DNA from 2 places in the Streptomyces sp. NPDC054834 genome. Region 1 is predicted to be linked to the other one. Evidence: riboswitches for the same ligand, from Rfam matches in the RefSeq annotation. Region 1 holds a riboswitch; the other holds the start of a gene.

Region 1 (3,187 bases):
ACCACCTCGGCGGGGATGCCGGTGCGGTACGAGAGGTCGGCCACGTCCAGGACCTCCGGCAGCCGGCCCGGGCGTTCGGTCAGCTCCCCGAGCCGCTCGAGTACACCGGCAAGCGGGGCGTAGGCGTCACTCACCGAGGTCCCCCCTGGGCGTGTCGTCGGTTCCGTGGCTGAGTTGACGCGAGGCTACCGGGTTGCCCGGCGGTCGAGAAGTGATGTCAATGACAGCTGCTGAATTGGGCAGCAATCGTTGACAGTTGAGGCTCACGCGGGACAGGATCATGACGCCACCCGGCCCCGGCCCCGGGTGCCGCCTATGGGGGAGCGGCATCGGGGGTCGGGACATCTTGAGGCATCTCCAGACATCCCGGGTCGTCAGCGGCTGAGCGTCCGTACCAACTCCACCGCGTACCCGAGGAGTTCGACCTCCCGCGCACTCATCGTCGGATTGGCCGCGCGCCGCCGCCGAGCCTCCGTCAGCCCCGTCCCCATCAGCCCCGTCCCCATCAGCCCCGTATCCGTCAGGCCGGGCGGACCGTCCTCGGCGTTGCTCCAGTCGATGCCCCGGGGACCGCCCGCGGTGAGGATCACGTTGTCGGGGTGCAGGTCCAGGTGCGGGACACGGGCGCCGGGGCCGGCGGAGTCCCGGGCGGGGACGGCGTGCAACAGCCGTCGCAGGCACGCGGGTTCGGCGCCCGCCTCGGCCGCGCCCAGCGAGCCGTCCAGGAGGGCGGCCGGCATCGTCGGCCCGGACAACCGCTCCATCACCAGGTCGGTGCGCGAGCCGGACGGCCCACCCGGGGCACCGGTAACCGTGCTCGCGCACATACGTCATCACCGCCCCTTCGGCGGCGGCGTTCCCCCGGCCCTCCCGGTCGCGGCGCGGCACCCACGCCTCGTCGATCTCGTACACGTCGGCCGTCCGGCCGGAACCCAGCAGCCTCCCCGTCGGCATGGCGCGACCCTGACCACCGCGCCCGCACGCCTGGCTCACAGCCGCCTCCCAGCCGCTGCCTACCGCCGGGTACAGTGTCCGGGTCGTCATCACACCCGTACGGGGGGAAGCCGGTGCAATTCCGGCGCTGACCCGCAACCGTGAACCGTCCCCGACGGTGAGCCGGACTGCCCCGCACGGACGTTGACCGGCTCGCGTGCGCGGCAACCCGCCGCGCGCGGCACCGTCGAGGTCTACGGAGCCGAGCCGCCCGGGGTGTCCCCCGTGCTGCCCGCGCTCCCTCGCAGGGAGAGGCAGAAGCCGACCATGAACGTCCGCCGCAGCGCCGCGGTGCTCGCCGCCGTCGGCGTCATAGCCGCAGCCGCGCCCGCCACGGCCGCGCCGCCGTCGCCCTCCCCGTCGACGGCGCTCCCGTCCGGGCTGTACGGCAGCGCGGACCCGAAGTACGACGGCGTGTGGCGGCAGTCGCTCGCGCTGCTCGCCCAGCACACGGTCGGTGTCCGGCCCGCCGCCAAGGCCGTCGACTGGCTGGTCGGGCAGCAGTGCGCGGGCGGCGGCTTCGCCGCCTACCGCCCGGACCCCGCCAAGACGTGCGAGGTGACCAGCGCCCAGGCCGACACCAACAGCACGGCCGCCGCCGTACAGGCCCTGAAGGCACTCGGCGGGCACGACGGCGAGATCCACAAGGCCGCCGTCTGGCTGAGGACGACGCAGAACAAGGACGGCGGCTGGGGATACATGCCGGGCTCGCCCAGCGACACCAACTCCACCTCCGTCGTCATCGGCGCGCTCGCGGCGGCCGGCGAGAATCCCCTCCAGCTCCGTAACAAGGGCAAGACCCCGGCCGAGCTGCTCGCCAAGTGGTCCCTCCCCTGCGACGAGGACGGCGGCGGCGCCCTCGCCTACCAGCCGGACAAGAAGGGCAAGCTGGCGGCCAACGCGGACGCGACGGCGGCCGGGGTGCTGGGCGTGCTCGGCAAGGGCTTCGTGACGGAGCCCCGGAAGGAGTCGGAGGCGGGCCACCTCTGCGCCGATTCGGACAAGCCGCTCACCCCGTACGAGATCGCCCGCAACGGCGCCGAGTACCTGTCGGGTGAGATGCACGGCACCGGCCACCTCAAGTCCGTCCTCCCCGGCGCCAAGGACCAGCCCGACTACGGCAACACCGCGGACGCGGTCGTCGCCCTCGCCGCACAGGGCTGGACGAATCAGGCGCGAACGCCGTACGCCTGGCTGGAGAAGAACTCCGCGCAGTGGGCGGAGCAGAGCGGCCCCGCCGCCTACGCCGAGCTGATCCTCGCCGCGCACGCGATGGGCGCCGACCCGCACGACTTCGGCGGTACGGACCTGGTGCGGGCGCTCGACGCGACCGGACCGGCGCCGCGGACGGCTCGGGCGACCGGCGGTGAGACCAAGCGTGCCGAGCACGACTCGGGAACGAAGGTGTGGTGGATCGTCGGCACCGGCCTCGTCGCGGGCATCGGCATCGGCTTCCTGCTCAGCGGCCGCCGCAGGAAGCAGCAGCCGTGACCGCCGTCCGCCGTGCCGGGGCGACACTCCTGGCCGCGTTCCTGTGCGTGGTGTCGGCCGGGCAGGCCCAGGCCACCGGCTACCGCTACTGGTCGTTCTGGGAGCGCACCGGCGGCCACTGGACGTACGCCACGCAGGGCCCGTCGACCGCGCGTCCCGCCGACGGCGACGTCCAGGGCTTCCGCTTCGCGGTGAGCGCGGACTCCGCCGGTGCGACGCGACCGCGCGGCACCGCGGACTTCGACGCGATCTGCGCCAAGACGCCCGCGCGGGAGGGTGTGAAGCGCATCGCCCTGGTCCTCGACTTCGGCACGGCCGCGGACGCCCCCTCCGGCGAGACACCGCCCGGCCGCCGGACGGCCTGCGCGGCGGTCTCCGGCGACGGGACGACGGCGGACGCGCTGGCCGACGTGGCCGGGCCGCTCCGCTACGACGCCAACGCGCTGCTGTGTGCGATCGACGGGTATCCGCGGAAGGGATGCGGGGAGCAGGTGGTGGCCGGGAAGCCGGGCGGGAAGCCGGGCGGGAAGCCGGGCGGGAGCAAGCCGTCACACGGCCCGTCGGTGGGCTTGCCGGTGGGAGTGGGTGTGGTCGTGCTGCTGGGCGCGGCGGCGATATGGCGGGCCAGGCGCCGTGGCCGCGCGTAGCGTCCCCGCCCTGCACCCCGGTGCCTGGTGGCTGTGGTCCATAGGCCTGGGCACCG
Region 2 (3,187 bases), on a different contig from region 1:
TGGAGCGGGCGGGCGCACCGGACATCCCGGTGGCCCGGGGCGCCGAGCGGCCGCTCATCGAGCCGGCCCGCTCGGCACGGCACGTGCACGGCCACGACGGGATGGGCGACCTGGGGCTGCCCGTGCCCACCCGGGCCCCGGCCGCCGTGGACGCGGTGACGCTGCTGCACCGCGAGATCCTCGCCTCGCCCCGCCCGGTCACCCTGATCCCGACGGCCCCGCTCACCAACATCGCCCTGCTGCTGCGCACCCACCCGGAGGTGACCGGCAACATCGAGCGGATCCTGTTCATGGGCGGGGCGGTGGCCGGCGGGAACGCCACGCCCGTCGCCGAGTTCAACGTCTGGCACGACCCGGAGGCGGCGGCGGTCCTGCTCACCGCCGGGGTGCCGATCACCATGTACGGGCTGGACGTCTTCCATCGGGTCGTCGTCCCCGGCGTCCAGGTACGGCGGCTGCGGGCGAGCGCCGAGCCCGGCACCCGGCTGGCCGGCGAGCTGCTCGCCCACCGGCCGACCACGCAGGGCGGCTCCGCCGAGGCCGAGGCGGCGGGCGGCCTCGGCGACGCGGGCGCGGTCTGCGCGGTCGCCGACCCGGAGGGCATCACCACCCGCCTGCTGCCCGTCGAGGTCTCCCTCGCCCCCGGCCCGGGCCGGGGCCAGACGATCGTCGACCGCCGGCCCCGGCCGGGCGAGTCCGAGATCCACGAGGGCGCCCGCGAACAGGCCCTGGTGGACGTGGCGTTGGACGTGGACGTCGACCGGTTCGTGAAGCTGTATCTGGAGACGGTGGAAAGGCCGTAGGCGGAGCGGACTCAGTCGGTCGTGGCGGGGGCCGGGGCCGGGGCCTGGGGCGTCCACCGTTCCTCGACCCTGGCCACCTTCCAGTACGCCACTGCCGCCGCCCACACGACCACGAACAGGCCGACGACGATGTAGCCGACGTTGCCGAGTTCGAGGCCGAGGAGTTCCATCGTGGCGATGACGAAGGCGACGGCGATGGACAGGCCGGTGATGGCGAGGTTGTAGAAGACCTTGCGCACCGGGTTCGAGAACGCCCACTGGTAGGCGAAGTTCATGAACGTACCGTCGAGGGTGTCGAACAGGCTCATGCCGGCCGCGAACAGCAGGGGCAGGCAGAGGATCGCGTACCAGGGCAGGCCCGCCGCCGCGCCCGAGCCGGCCATCACCATCAGCGTGACCTCGGTCGCCGTGTCGAAGCCGAGGCCGAAGAGGAAGCCCAGCGGGAACATCTGGCCCGGCCGGGTGATGGACCTGGTGAGGCGGCCGAGGACGCGGTTCATGAAGCCACGGGAGTCGAGGTGCTGTTCGAGCTCCCTCTCGTCGTACGAACCCGCCCGCATCGCCCTGAAGACGCGCAGGATGCCGACGAGGGCGACCAGGTTGAGCGCGGCCACGAGATAGAGGAACGTGGCCGAGATCGTCGTACCCATGAAGCCCAGCACCTGGTGGGTGCGGGAGTTCTCGTTCATCACCCGGCCCGCCAGCTGTGTGCCGCCGGCGATCATCGCGGCCAGCACGACCACGACGCTGGAGTGCCCGAGCGCGAACCAGAAGCCCACCGACACCGGCCGCTTGCCGTCGGCCATCAGCTTGCGGGTGGTGTTGTCGATCGCGGCGATGTGGTCGGCGTCGAAGGCGTGCCGCATGCCGAGGGTGTAGGCGGTGACGCCGAGCCCGATGCCGAAGGCCTTGGAGCCGACCTCGTAGTGACCGGGGGCGACGAGGAGGAACAGGATGCCGAAGGCGACGACGTGGAGGGCGGCGATCACAGCCATCAGCCCGGCGGTCTTGACGGTGTCCTCGCGCCGCCAGCGGAAGGAGGCGGCCTTGGTCTCGGGCAGGGTCATCCGGTTCACGCTCCAGCACCTCGTGGATCACTTCGTGAGCTGCCGTGGCCGGTCTCCTGGCTTACGGGTATGACGTCCGCCGCCCCTGGCCTTCCCGGTCGTACGACCAGTGGCCCCGGCGGGTGCCGGACAGGACGGGAACTCCCCGATCACAGTGGCGAGGGCCGCGTCGACATCGCATCGACTTCCCGAACACCACGGCCCGCCCACCGTAGGGGCGCGGGCGGTTGTCTGCATAGCTGCGTACCTGCGCAGGTATCGAAGATCACAGAACGGCGCCTGCGAATATGGCGGTATGCATCTCGTGCCTGCCGACCGCGCGGACCGTCGCACCATCGACGGTCACCGGGTGTGCGACGCCATCGCCGCGATCGGCGAACCCGGCCATGTGCGCGCCTGGGCCGACCGCTTCTCCCTGCTCGCCGACGCCAAACGGCTCGCTCTGCTGCTCGCCCTGTACCGCACCGGCCCGCTCGCCGTGTCCGACCTGGCGATCGCGACGGGAATGAACGACCCCGCGGTGTCGCAGGCGCTCAGGCTGCTGCGGGCCGCGGGGGTCGTGGAGGGGGAGAAGGAGGGACGGGTGGTCAGGTACCGGGTGGTGGACGCGGAGGTTCAGGGCTTGCTCAAGCACTGCGCGGCCGACGGAGGCTGACCGGACCCGCCTCCCCCGGGAGGGTCAGCCGCGCGCGGTCCGCTTCCGGCGCGTCGCGACGACGATGGCCGCGCCGCCCGCGAGGAGCACCGCCGCGCCCCCGGCGATGATGCCGGAGCTGCTGCCGCCACCGGTCTCGGCGAGGTCGCCGCCGCCACCGTCGGGCGTCGGGGCCGCGGCCGGGGTGGACTCGGAGGCGGACGGGGTCGGCGTGCCGGAGGACGTCGACTCCGAGGCGCTCGGGGTCGGGGTGTCGCTGTCCTTGGCCGGGGTCGACGGCTGGGCCGGCGGGACGGACGCGGGGGAGGACGGGGTCGGCGTGGCGGACTCGGTGGAGGTGCAGTCCTTCGTGCCGCCGTTCCAGGCCGCGATCAGCTTGTCCTTGATGACCGGGTGGTCCGGGCCCTTGGGCAGGTCGCCGTGCTCGAAGCCGTCCTTGGCGTCGAGGTCGCCGTCGAACTTCACCGCGCCCCGGTACAGGTCGATCTGCGCGAAGCAGCCCGCGTCGGGCACCGCGATGTCGAGGGAGTCGGTCTGGCCCGGCTTGACGGTCACGGAGTCGAAGTCGATGAAGATCTGCTCGCCGGAGGTGTTGAAGGAGGCGCCGTGGGCGAGGTAGGAGGCCAGCGAGGCGGTGCAGGTGGAGGCGTCACCGGCGGTGC

The links. A riboswitch is a leader RNA that binds a small molecule or an ion and turns the genes downstream of it on or off. The one in region 1 is predicted to bind cobalamin.
Region 2: linked by a shared signal. The riboswitch ahead of ACWGJM_RS11600 (HoxN/HupN/NixA family nickel/cobalt transporter) and the one ahead of ACWGJM_RS31170 (prenyltransferase/squalene oxidase repeat-containing protein) in region 1 are both predicted to bind cobalamin.

What each region holds. Positions count from the first base shown of each region.
Region 1 covers NZ_JBSGZV010000028.1:69,770-72,956, reverse strand. The annotation lists gene ACWGJM_RS31180 (XRE family transcriptional regulator) at 1-134, opposite strand, end outside; gene ACWGJM_RS31175 (hypothetical protein) at 375-827, opposite strand; cobalamin riboswitch at 1,010-1,184, shown strand; gene ACWGJM_RS31170 (prenyltransferase/squalene oxidase repeat-containing protein) at 1,261-2,484, shown strand; gene ACWGJM_RS31165 (SCO2322 family protein) at 2,481-3,131, shown strand; gene ACWGJM_RS31160 (energy-coupling factor transporter transmembrane component T) at 3,118-3,187, shown strand, end outside.
Region 2 covers NZ_JBSGZV010000006.1:259,149-262,335, forward strand. The annotation lists gene ACWGJM_RS11595 (nucleoside hydrolase) at 1-803, shown strand, start outside; gene ACWGJM_RS11600 (HoxN/HupN/NixA family nickel/cobalt transporter) at 815-1,870, opposite strand; cobalamin riboswitch at 1,900-2,085, opposite strand; gene ACWGJM_RS11605 (ArsR/SmtB family transcription factor) at 2,166-2,525, shown strand; gene ACWGJM_RS11610 (LAETG motif-containing sortase-dependent surface protein) at 2,550-3,187, opposite strand, start outside.